One region of the Enterobacter sp. RIT637 genome, then DNA from elsewhere that is predicted to be linked to it. Evidence: predicted binding sites of a transcription regulator. Region 1 holds the regulator's gene; each other region holds the start of a gene.
The links. Region 1 encodes LexA, which represses DNA repair genes until DNA is damaged. Its sites were predicted from a motif close to TNCTGTATGTACATACAGNA; they were not measured.
Positions count from the first base shown of each region.

Region 2: a site for LexA is predicted at 1,474-1,493, ahead of umuD (translesion error-prone DNA polymerase V autoproteolytic subunit). Genes of this name have one in related genera too.
Region 3: a site for LexA is predicted at 1,515-1,534, ahead of rmuC (DNA recombination protein RmuC). Genes of this name have one in related genera too.
Region 4: a site for LexA is predicted at 1,703-1,722, ahead of K5E19_RS00175 (DNA translocase FtsK 4TM domain-containing protein). Genes of this name have one in related genera too.

Region 1 covers NZ_JAIHAZ010000028.1:4,679-7,816, forward strand. Annotated here, with positions in the region: gene plsB (glycerol-3-phosphate 1-O-acyltransferase PlsB) at 1-960, opposite strand, end outside; gene K5E19_RS22570 (diacylglycerol kinase) at 1,115-1,483, shown strand; gene lexA (transcriptional repressor LexA) at 1,592-2,200, shown strand; gene dinF (MATE family efflux transporter DinF) at 2,263-3,138, shown strand, end outside.
Region 2 covers NZ_JAIHAZ010000001.1:535,311-538,448, reverse strand. Annotated here, with positions in the region: gene umuC (translesion error-prone DNA polymerase V subunit UmuC) at 1-1,037, opposite strand, end outside; gene umuD (translesion error-prone DNA polymerase V autoproteolytic subunit) at 1,021-1,455, opposite strand; gene K5E19_RS02610 (cyclic diguanylate phosphodiesterase) at 1,589-3,112, opposite strand.
Region 3 covers NZ_JAIHAZ010000005.1:181,202-184,339, reverse strand. Annotated here, with positions in the region: gene rmuC (DNA recombination protein RmuC) at 14-1,471, opposite strand; gene udp (uridine phosphorylase) at 1,611-2,372, opposite strand; gene K5E19_RS10785 (dienelactone hydrolase family protein) at 2,629-3,138, shown strand, end outside.
Region 4 covers NZ_JAIHAZ010000001.1:40,175-43,312, reverse strand. Annotated here, with positions in the region: gene K5E19_RS00175 (DNA translocase FtsK 4TM domain-containing protein) at 1-1,624, opposite strand, end outside; gene lrp (leucine-responsive transcriptional regulator Lrp) at 1,761-2,255, opposite strand; gene trxB (thioredoxin-disulfide reductase) at 2,800-3,138, shown strand, end outside.

The DNA.
Region 1 (3,138 bases):
ATACAACACATAGGAGAGCAGCAGGTAGTCCATGTGGCTGCGGTGGCAGGGCACATAGACAATTTCATGGCCGTCGTGGGCCAGCTGGCGTACGCGCTCGGCGTTGTGGACGTTAATGCCCTGATAGAGACGGTTCCAGGTGAAGCTCAGGATACGGTCGGAGAGACGAATCATCTCGTAGGAGAAGTTAGCCGCAATCTCTTCCATCAGCGCAATGGCGTTCTGCTGTGCTTTCTCGTGGGAAATCTTCTTGCTGCGCGCTTCGTCTTCAACCGCGCGGGCAATCGCTTTGGAGGCCAGCAGCTTGTTGAACAGATCCTGACGCGCCGGGAGACGAGGCCCAACGGCAGCCAGACGCTGGCGTGCGAAGTGCATACGCGCCACACGCGCCAGTTTTTGCGCGATGATCTTGTCGGTGCCGTGCTCGTCCGCCATACGGCGCAGCGAAACGGAAGGGGAGAAGCGTACAAAGCTGTCGCGTCCCAGCCAGGAGACCGCGAAGAACTTCTGGATGCCGTTGAGCATACGCAGCGGCGGATTCTCTTCGCCTTTTTCGCGGCCCGGACGGCGACCAAACATCACTGAGACCGGCACCATCTGCACATCCAGATCGGGATTGCTGCGGTGCAGGTCGAGATAGTCATGGAACAGCTTGATGGACTCTTCTTTCGGCGTGTAATAGGTAAACACGCGTGGTCCGCCGTGGATAAACACATAGCGCGGCAGCAGAGTGCCATCAACTTCAAGCGGTTCAAGTGGGTCAGGTAAATCATGCGCCAGACATTGGGCGCGAAGCGTCAGCAGGTCTGCCTTCGAGTTATAAGGCAAAACGTACATAATAGGGCGCGACGTATCGAGCCCTAATTCCAGCGCAGGTTCTGCTGGGATAGACTTACTTTTTACCAGGACGCTTAATGGTAAATTAAGTAATTTGTAGTAAATTCGTGGCCAGCCGGACATAAACGATGTAAAGCCTCTGGTTAATAATGCAATTGCGGCGCAAGGATAACAGAAAGCGCGCAAAATTTCTGTTGTTACCCGTCATACTTCAGGCTGCAGCAAAACGCGCTGCGCTTATAGTTAGTGACGCTTTTTCCAATAAAAGGTTCTTTTAATGGCCAATAATACCACTGGGTTAACCCGAATCATCAAAGCTGCTGGCTATTCATGGAAAGGTTTCCGTGCCGCATGGGTCAATGAAGCCGCGTTTCGCCAGGAGGGCGTTGCCGCTATCGTCGCGGTTATCATCGCCTGTTTCCTTGATGTTGATGCTATTACCCGCGTGCTTCTCATCGGCTCTGTTCTTTTGGTGATGATAGTGGAAATTCTCAATAGCGCTATTGAGGCGGTTGTGGACCGTATCGGTTCAGATTTCCACGAACTTTCTGGCCGTGCGAAAGACATGGGGTCTGCCGCTGTGCTGCTGGCGATTATCACGGCAGCGATCACCTGGGTCACGCTGCTTTGGTCACATTTCCGATGAGCCTCGAGGAATAATTAAGTCCCTGGTTTTTTGTGCAGTTTTTGGTTCCAAAATCGCCTTTGACTGTATATACTCACAGCATAACTGTATATACACCCAGGGGGCGGAATGAAAGCGTTAACGACCAGGCAGCAAGAGGTGTTTGATCTCATCCGGGATCATATCGGCCAGACGGGTATGCCACCCACGCGTGCGGAAATCGCGCAGCGTCTGGGCTTCCGTTCTCCAAATGCGGCCGAGGAACATCTGAAAGCGCTGGCGCGCAAAGGTGTGATTGAAATTGTGTCTGGCGCGTCTCGCGGCATTCGTCTGCTGGTGGAAGAAGAGACAGGCATTCCGCTGGTTGGCCGTGTCGCCGCGGGTGAACCTCTGTTGGCCCAGCAGCATATTGAAGGTCACTATCAGGTCGATCCTGGTATGTTCAAGCCGAGTGCAGATTTCCTGCTGCGCGTCAGCGGGATGTCCATGAAAGATATCGGCATTCTTGATGGCGATCTGCTGGCCGTTCACAAAACCCAGGATGTGCGTAACGGTCAGGTTGTGGTCGCGCGTATTGATGATGAAGTGACCGTCAAGCGACTGAAGAAACAGGGTAACACCGTACAGCTGCTGCCCGAAAATAACGAATTCTCCCCGATTGTGGTGGATCTGCGCGAACAGAACTTCTCCATTGAAGGTCTGGCCGTTGGCGTTATCCGCAACGGTGAATGGCTGTAACCTCTTCCTGACAGGCTGCGGGACTCCGTAGCCTGACTCATTTCCCATTCCCGGTATCTTTCATGTCACTGCTTACAGCTTCTGATAAGGCATTGTGGCGTCTTGCACTGCCGATGATTTTTTCCAATATCACCGTTCCTTTGCTTGGCCTGGTGGACACCGCGGTGATTGGTCATCTGGATTCTCCCGTTTATCTGGGCGGCGTGGCGATTGGCGCAACGGCAACCAGTTTTCTCTTTATGCTCCTGCTCTTCTTACGCATGAGTACCACGGGGCTGACGGCACAAGCCTATGGCGCGAAAGATCCGCTGCGACTGGCGCGCGCGCTGGTGCAACCACTCGTTCTGGCGCTTGGGGCTGGCGCGTTAATCGTTCTGTTTCGCACGCCGCTGATTGATCTGGCGCTGCATATTGTGGGCGGGAGCGAGGCGGTACTTGAGCAGGCCAGGCGCTTTCTTGAAATTCGCTGGCTCAGTGCGCCCGCATCGCTGGCAAACCTGGTTCTGCTGGGCTGGCTGCTGGGCGTGCAGTACGCTCGTGCGCCGGTCATCCTGCTGGTGGTGGGAAACCTTTTGAACATCGTGCTCGACCTCTGGCTGGTGATGGGTCTGCACATGAACGTACAGGGCGCGGCGTTGGCAACCGCAGTCGCAGAATACGGCACGTTTATCATCGGTCTGTGGATGGTCTGGCGCGTACTGGCCCTGCGTGGGGTTTCCCTGGTCATGCTGAAAACCGCGTGGCGCGGCAACATCCGCAAGCTGCTGGCGCTGAACCGGGACATCATGCTGCGCTCGCTCCTGCTACAGCTCTGTTTTGGTGCGTTAACGGTTTTTGGTGCCCGTCTTGGGCCTGAGATCGTTGCGGTAAATGCGGTGCTGATGACATTGCTGACGTTTACCGCGTATGCGCTGGACGGCTTTGCTTACGCCGTGGAG
Region 2 (3,138 bases), on a different contig from region 1:
AGCATGACCCCGGCTTTCATATAGCGGTATCCGTCGAGCCATATACGCCCCAGCGCCTCCGTGGCGGCGCGGATGATATCGCGCGAGTCATTGGTGGGCGTCATCAGGGTGACGGAAGCCTGATTGCCATAATAAATTTCGTTGTCCGCGTGCGGGCTGGTGCGCACAAACACGCTGATAAAACGACAGTATTGATGCTCGCCCCGCAGTTTCTCTGCTGCGCGTTCCGCATAGGCACAAATCGCCTGGTGCATCTCTTCGTATTGCGTAATACGGTGTCCAAACGAACGGCTACAGATGATTTGCTGCTTCGTGGGGGTGAACTCTTCCAGATCAAGGCACTGCTCGCCGCGAAGCTCGCGGGCCGTCCGTTCCAGTACCACGTTAAAATGTTTGCGGATGACCCAGGATGACACTTCCGCCAGCTCCAGCGCCGTGATAATGCCCATCGCGTTCAGTTTTTTCGTGATGCGCCGCCCTACTCCCCACACCTCCTCTACCGGAACCTTTGCCAGCAGTTTACGCTGCCGCTCGCGGTCTGAGAGATCGACCACGCCGCCCGTGCTGGCCCAGCGTTTCGCCGCATAGTTGGCCAGCTTCGCCAGCGTTTTTGTCGGAGCAATACCGACGCCAACGGTTAGGCCCGTATTTTTAAAGACCTGCGTGCGCATCTGATGACCGAATGCTTCCAGCGACAGGCAGTTGCTGACACCCGAAACGTTCACAAATGCTTCATCAATGGAGTAGATCTCAATGGCCGGAGCGAGATCGGTCAGCGTCTGCATGACCCGGCTGCTGAGATCGGCATACAGCGCATAGTTTGAGCTAAAGACGTAAACCCGCGACGGGTAGCCCTTTTCTTTGAATTTAAAATACGGCTCCCCCATTTTTATGCCGAACTGCTTTGCCTCCCGCGACAGTGAAATAATGCAGCCGTCGTTATTGGACACCACCACGATAGGCTTCCCTTCCAGATCGGGGCGGAACACCCGCTCGCAGGAGGCATAGAAGCTATTCACATCAACCAGCGCGAACATGTTTATGCGTTTTGAGCGTGTGGGTGACGACGCCGAAGATCTGCAGCTCCTCTTCGGAATGAAAGGTAATCGGCTGATAGCGGGCATTATGCGGCAGAAGTCTCAGAGCCGGGCGAGTCTGTAGCTCTTTCACCGTAAACTCACCGGCGACCGACGCCACGACGATATCCCCATGTTCGGCATTTAACGAACGATCGACCACCAGCAGATCGCCGTCGCTAATTCCCGCTCCAATCATGGAGTCTCCACTCACCTTGATAAAATAGGTCGCACTGGGGTGCCTTACCGCCAGCCGGTTAAGATCGAGACGATCCTCCACGTAATCCTGCGCCGGGCTGGGGAAACCACAGGCGACGCGTTCTAAAAATAAAGGTAATTCAATGATTTGTTTTGGATGATAAGAAAAGAGAGTGTCCATAATGCCTTTCCCGCCAGATGCTGTATATAAATACAGTATTACGGATTATGGGCGAGGATCAAGGTGATTTCCGGAGGCCAACCCAAACGCGTTGAAGTTTGAGCGGATTTAATTTGTCCATAGCCTGTACAAGTCACTCCACCAGGACCTTCACCTTGGGCTTAGACAGCAAAATATGGATAAGCCCGGTAAAGGCGACCGGTTTAAAAAAGTAGTATCCCTGCTGGTATACGATGTTATTCCGGTTGAGATAGTCTAACTGCGCCTTCGTCTCAACGCCTTCCGCCACAATGCTAATGGAGAGCTTACGCGCCAAATCCAATACGCAATCGAGGATCCGGGTGGAGTCCTCGTGTTCATTGACTCTGCTGACGAAGCTGTGGTCAATCTTGATGTAATCGATATGCAGATCGTGCAGATAAGAGAGCCCGGAATAACCGGTACCAAAGTCATCCAGGGCAATGGCAAAACCATTTTCATGGAGGACGTTCAGGGTCTGCACGAGGCGCTCATCAATATCCAGCGGCTCTCGCTCTGTCACCTCAATCACATGGTTTAAGTCCTTTCTGACGAAGCTATTTTTATATTTCAGGCATTCGTCCACGAAGCCCGGCATCGCGATATGGGAAGCGCTGAAGTTAATGCCGATATGGAAACCTTCCGGAAGCTTGCTGGAGATGGCATTCATTTGCGTCACCACCTGCGCCATCAGGCTTTGCGTGAGGGAAACAATCAGCCCCGATTTTTCAGCAATCGGAATGAATGCGCCGGGTGAAATATAACCCGCTTTAGGGTGTTTCCATCTTGCCAGAACCTCCACGCCACGCAGCGTGCCCTCCCTGCCGTTAACCACGGGCTGGTAAAACGGAATGATTTCTCTCTTCGCAATCGCGCTGCGAAGTGTTTCTTCAGGAAGCGTGTGTTTGTTCAGGTACTTATACAGAACATAAGCCGCGATACCGGCAACCAGCAGTACGAAAAGGAGTATGCCTCCCCCCTGGGTAAGAAGTCTTTTCAGGCTGAAAAAAGGCGCAGGGTTGTATCGGATGCTATAGGCGTATTGTTCAGAGTAAACCTGTCTGGCCTCACGTTCGCCGGGAGGCATAACGTGCAGTGCGCCAGAGGCGTCAATCGCGCTCCCGCCCACCGCTAATGAATACTTCACGTGCTTTAACGGCGTGCTTAACGCATCCCGGATATGGCGATCGCTGATCGTCACGATAATACGGTTTTCTGCAAACCGGGTCTGAAAGAGCAACACCGGCTGCCCGTTAACCGTATCGCTTGCCGGAACAAGAAATAAGGGAGTATCGGGTAATTGATTAATATGCCGCAATAACACGCGATTTCCCGGCAGAGATGAACACCAGGGCTGCCCCTGCCTGATGATGACGATAGTTCTGAGATGTGGCTGAAGTGCTGCCTCCGTCCCCAACTGGTACTGGCCTTCTGCATCGCACCCCTTGACGATAATTTCCGTCGCCGTTCGGGCGGCAATGCGCGCTTCGTCAAGAATGTCATTGATATCGCTTACAGCGTATCGGGCTCCCGACTGACTGTCGGCCCGTGCTGAATACCAGAGTTGAATATTGAGGATAAAAATACCCGCAATAAAAATGGCTACTGCTGCTGCGACAGGCACAAAAGTGTTACGCATCAACGTATCTACCCTACAGGGTTATG
Region 3 (3,138 bases), on a different contig from region 1:
TTTGCCCTACGATTCAACCACCGCGAAAGAAACGCGTCGGCTGCTCTTCTGGCGATAAATTCGCTGCTAAATCGTTGTCTTCACTGTGTCTATTTTGTTCATCTGCGCCTTCACGCAGGCGGAACTCTTCATCCTGCGACGTCGCCTGTTCAACCAATTCCGGATTAATCTCGCGCTTCACCTCCACCCCCAGGCTGCGAAACGCTTCGGCTTGCGCCAGCAGGTTGCCGCGCCCGGAGGAGAGCTTTTTCATCGCCTGGCGGTAGTTATCCTGCGCACGATCCAGGCTCTGCCCGACCGAGGACATATCGTCCACAAACAGGCGCATTTTGTCGTACAGCTTGCTGGCACGGTCGGCAATCTGCTGCGCGTTGCGGCTTTGATGCTCGTAACGCCACAGGTTAGCAATGGTCCGCAAGGCCACCAGCAGCGTAGTCGGGCTGACCAGCATAATATTATTTTTCAGCGCTTCGGTGATCAGTTCGGGCTGTCTGTCGAGCGCCAGCAGGAAGGCGGGCTCTACCGGGATAAACATCAGCACGTAATCCAGCGAGCGCAGCCCCGGTAACTGCTGATAATCCTTTCTGCCGAGCAGACGAATATGGTTACGAACGGAGGCGATGTGTTCCTGCAGCGCCGATTCGCGGGTGTAATCATCTTCCGCGTTGAAATAGCGCTCGTAGGCCACCAGCGTCATTTTGGCGTCAATCACCACATCTTTACCCTGCGGCAGACGTACAATGACATCCGGCTGCATGCGCGAGCGGGCATCGTTTTCAATGCTGACCTGGGTTTCGTATTCGTACCCTTCGCGCAGGCCAGAGGCCTCCAGCACGCGCGTCAGCACCACTTCCCCCCAGTTCCCCTGCGTTTTGTTATCGCCTTTGAGCGCGCGCGTCAGGTTCACCGCCTCCTGCGCCATCTGTGCGTTTAGCTGCTGAAGATTGCGAATTTCATGCGCCAGAGTGTGTCGCTCGCGCGCCTCCTGGCCAAAGCTGTCCTGCACCTGACGGCGAAACCCGTCCAGCTGTTCACGCAGCGGTGTCAGCAGGCTATTCAGGCTCTGGCGGTTCTGTTCGTCAACGCGGCGGTTGCTGTGTTCGAAAATACGGTTGGCGAGGTTCTCAAACTGCTCGCTGAGGCGCTGCTCGCTGTTGATCATCTGGCGGATTTTGTCTTCCGCATGCAGTTGGGTGGATTCAAGACGGGTGGTGACTTCGCGGAGATCGGCCTCCAGCGAGGTGTTGATGTCGCGCAGGTTACGCAGTTCATTATTGAGCAGCTCGCATTCGTCGCGCCAGTGCGAGCCTTGAGCAAGCTGTTGTTTTGTGGCGCTTAGCTCTGAGACGATCTCTTCACGTTCTGCCAGCTGATCGGCTTTCATCTGCGCATGCTGGTAGCCAGAAATCAGCCAGCCTACCGCCACGCTCACCAACGCAACCACCGCATAAATCAGGATTGAGATATCCACAATGCCCCCTGCATCAACGTATTACCCGCACAAAATAGAATTGTGCTGTATAAACGTCCAGTTTGAAAGGGTTTTCCTGCGAGGCGCTACGCAAAAAATAAAGGCCGAACGCGTCGGCCTTTTATCTCAGAGAGGAGGACTAGATCAGGCGGCGAGCCGCTTCCACCACGATTTTCACCGCATGACTTTCGGTCTGCTTCATGGTTTCGGCGTTCGGGATCTCCTGCTGGGTACGGTTGACGATAACGCCCGCCACCATACCGGCACGCAGACCCTGGCTTGCGCACATGGTCAGCAGCGTTGCAGATTCCATTTCGTAGTTCATCACGCCCATGGACTGCCACTCTTCCATAGAGCCTTTGAAACGGCTTACCACGCGGCCTGAGAAGGTGTCGTAACGCTCCTGGCCCGGGTAGAAGGTATCGGAAGAAGCGGTGACGCCCACGTGAGTGGTCGCGCCTACGGATTTCGCGGCCTCAACCAGCGCGGTGGTGCATTCGAAATCGGCTACTGCCGGGAATTCCATTGGTGCAAAGTGCAGGCTTGCGCCGTCCAGACGTACAGATGCGGTCGTGACCAGCACGTCGCCGACGTTGATGTGCGGCTGGATAGCGCCGGTGGTGCCGATACGCAGGAAAGTACGAATGCCCAGCTGCGCCAGCTCTTCCACCGCAATAGACGTAGACGGGCCACCGATACCGGTAGAGCACACGATCACCGCTTTGCCATCCAGCTCTGCGCGCCAGGTGGTGAATTCACGATGGGCTGCCAGCTTGACCGGCTTATCCATCAGCGCGGCGATCTTTTCCACACGCTCAGGATCGCCAGGGACGATAGCGAGCGTAGCCCCTTGTAAATCGTTTTTAGTGAGGCCGAGATGAAAAACATCAGACTTAGACATAGGGTGACTCCTCTGTGGGTCGGTTAGTCAGAAGAAGTAAAACGGTACTTTACAGAAGCACTCCATAGAATTTCGTGACACACCTCACCATGAATGAAAATTATTGCAGTTAATTTCCATTAAATAGTGACTTACATCACATTAACAAGTTATATCGCCAGGTGCTGCACAAAAGATAGACCGTATAAGGCACTGTGGGTTGTTAACCTGGTGACTATATTTACCTTTGCGCTAACTCATTGGTACGGAGAATGCCATGACTGAAAAAACCGGTTTTGCACCTGCTGCGGCTCCGCATGCTTCAACCATCGTCTCAACCTCAGAAGAAGCCATTACTGCGGGCGAGACCTCCATCCCCTCGCAGGGGGAGAATATGCCTGCTTATCACGCGCGACCAAAATCGGCAGAGGGTCCGCTGCCGATCGTGATTGTGGTTCAGGAAATTTTTGGCGTTCACGAGCATATTCGCGACCTCTGCCGCCGGCTGGCGCTGGAAGGGTACCTGGCCATTGCGCCAGAGCTCTATTTCCGTCAGGGCGATCCGAACGATTACAGCGATATCCCTACGTTGTTCAACAATCTGGTGAGCAAAGTCCCGGATGCCCAGGTGCTGGCTGACCTTGATCACGTTGCCAGCTGGGCCGCGCGCAACGGGGGCGATGCACATCGTCTGCTGGTGACCGGATTCTGCTGGGGCGGACGCATTAGCTGGCTGTATGCCGCGCATAACCCGCAGCTGAAAGCGGCCGTCGCCTGGTACGGCAAG
Region 4 (3,138 bases), on a different contig from region 1:
CGCGGCGCGTGGGTACACGCACGCGATTCGGGCGAGGCAATTGCGGGCCAATGCCCTCTTTCACCTGAGGACGAGGCGCGCCGCCTGTCGCGAGGCTAAAGACCGGTGCAGCAGCGGCAGCGGCGACAGAGGCTTGCTTCACGCTCTCTGCCACTGGCGTTGGATCGACTGGCGGTACGGAAACGGAAGGCGCTTTTGTGACAGGCTCCTGCACCGGCTCCGGCACAGGTTGATACCAGGCTGCCAGCTGCTCGCGTTCACGGGCACGACGCTCTTCCACTTCTTCGAAATAGTACATTGGTGGACGAGACGGTTTCGCCTCTTCTGCCACGTCAGGCTCAGGTTGTACGTATGGCTGCGCAGGTTCTACCGGCTCCGGTACATACGGCTGTGCGACCGGCTGCTCATATTCCGGGTATCCCTGTGGTTCATACACAGGCTCCGGCTGATAAGGTTGCTGCCATTGTTCCTGCTGCACAGGAACATAACTTTCTGGTTCAGGCGCAATAACAGGTTCCGGGGTGTGAACACCCGGCGCAGTTTGCCAGTCAACCTGAGGCTGCTGGATAACAGACTCCGGTGCAGGAACGGGCGCGGATGGCGTTACGGCTTCCGCAGGCGCAGCAAAAGCCTGCGCTGCCGTGGTTGCGGCAGCGGCGGCTGCGACAGGCTCTGTAACTGAATGACCATTCAGCAACGGATCATATTCGTCAAAATCGCCTGGCATCGCACGGTTGCCGGAGAAGAGCACATCATCAGGATCGACGGCGGCACCCGCCGCACGGTACTCAACCTGCTCGTCTTCATCCATGCGTTTGCCGGAAAAGAGCGCCGCATCGGTTTTACGCCCCAGCGGATTGGCAAATTTTTCAGCGACGCGCTGACGACGCGCGAGCGCGCCGCGAAGAATACGGGCACGGCGAGATTCACGACGCTGTACAGGCGCCTCGTCTTCCTCTTCGTACTCATCTTCATATTCGTCTTCATCGACCCACGTATCGTCACGACGGGTACGGTTACTGGCGAAAGTGAGGATAGTGAGAATAAAGCTGCCGATCTTCTCGGCGATGCTCACCCACGACCAGCCCGTAAACAGGGTCAACCCTGCGGCCCAGATACAAAGCAGCGTCAGGGTGCCACCGCTGCTGTGAAGCATCGGCTGCAGGGCGGAACTCAGCAGGCTGCCGATTACGCCACCGGAGGCGAAGTACCAGATATCGTCGGCATTTATAGCCGCCAGCCCGCACGACGTGAGAATCAACGCCAGCGCGCCAATCAGGCGCAGCGAGACAGCGAAGTAATCGATGTAGTCGTCATTCTGACGATGACGCCAGGCAAACCAGCATCCGCCAATGATAATGACGGGAATGGTATAAGCCATCACACCGAAAATGAAAAAGAGCGTGTCCGCAAGCCAGGCACCCGGTACACCGCCTAAATTATGGATAGGCTCATGCCATGCGGTTTGCGACCAGCTGGGATCGGAGGGGTTGAAACTGAGTAAGGCTGCCATCAGCCAGACGGCGAAAAGGGCAATAACCATCAGCAAAGCCTCGAGGAGACGACGTCCGCTGCTTAGCTTCGATAGTGTGACTTCTTTGTCTTCAGTGTATTCCTGGCTCAAGAAAGGCTCTCCAGGTATCAGGCATATCCTGCCTGTTTGCTAAAACGGACAACAGCGCCGGGGACTCCCCGGCACTGTTGCTGTATGGATTAACAGGAGTGTAATCAAACTACGCTGATTTTGCACCTGTTCCGTGTTAGCGCGTCTTAATAACCAGACGATTGCTCTGTTTGACCTCTTCCATCACCACATAGGTACGGGTGTCGTTCACGCCCGGCAGACGCAGCAGGGTTTCACCCAGCAGCTTACGGTAGGCGGACATATCAGGCACACGGGTTTTCAACAGGTAGTCGAAATCACCGGAAACCAGATGACACTCTTGAATTTCTTCAAGTTTTTGTACAGCGGCGTTAAATTGTTCAAACACATCCGGTGCACCACGATTCAGAGTAATCTCAACAAATACCAGAAGTGAGGCATCCAGATAATGCGGGTTCAGCAGAGCCGTATAGCCCTGAATAAAACCCTGTCTTTCCAGTCGGCGCACACGCTCAAGGCACGGCGTCGGGGAAAGTCCCACACGTTTTGAAAGCTCGACGTTGGAAATACGCCCATCCTTTTGCAATTCATTAAGAATGTTACGATCGATACGGTCGAGATCTTTGCCAGGGCGCTTCTTGCTATCTACCATTATTATTGTCTCTCTGTATTCCTTCCCTACTCCTGCCTGGACCCTGTGCACATCACTGTTCAGAGCCTGTACCCGTTAGTCATCACATCGCCTGGTTATGTATTAGACGCGATGCGGATTCGGGTTCTGTTGGTAAGAAGACCGTTGCCCGAAGGCAGTCACCGACATCACGTATGGCGTCTGTCCACGCCATGCGTAGATTTCACTGACACGGTAAAAATGGCATTTACGTGCATGCCTATGCGGCACACGGTTAACGCGGTTTTTTTTCTTCCTTGAATGTTTTCGCAAAAGCGCAGGTGATTGTCAAAGCAAAACATCGATTTTTAGTACAACATGCCGGATATTCATTACGGCAGGGTATTAATCGTCATTTTATTGCCTTATAAACGACCGGTTTTAAGGAGAAAGAGTGATGTTATAGCGCGTCATTCATCGTCCGTGGCTATTACACAGATTGATATCAAAATTGCTGCGCTCTTTTTTTACGACAACAAATTCCCTACAATCCAGCCAAATGTCTGCCAACAACAATGGGGATCTCATGGGCACGGCCAAACACAGTAAGCTGCTAATCCTTGGTTCTGGACCTGCGGGATATACCGCAGCGGTCTATGCTGCACGCGCTAACCTGCACCCGGTACTCATCACCGGTATGGAAAAAGGCGGTCAGCTGACCACCACCACCGAAGTGGAAAACTGGCCAGGGGACCCGAACGACCTGACCGGGCCGCTGCTGATGGAACGTATGCACGAGCATGCCGCCAAATTCGAAACCGAAATTTTGTTCGACCACATCAATAAGGTCGATCTGCAGAACCGTCCGTTCCGCCTGGCGGGCGACAGCGGCGAATACACCTGCGACGCGCTGATCATCGCCACC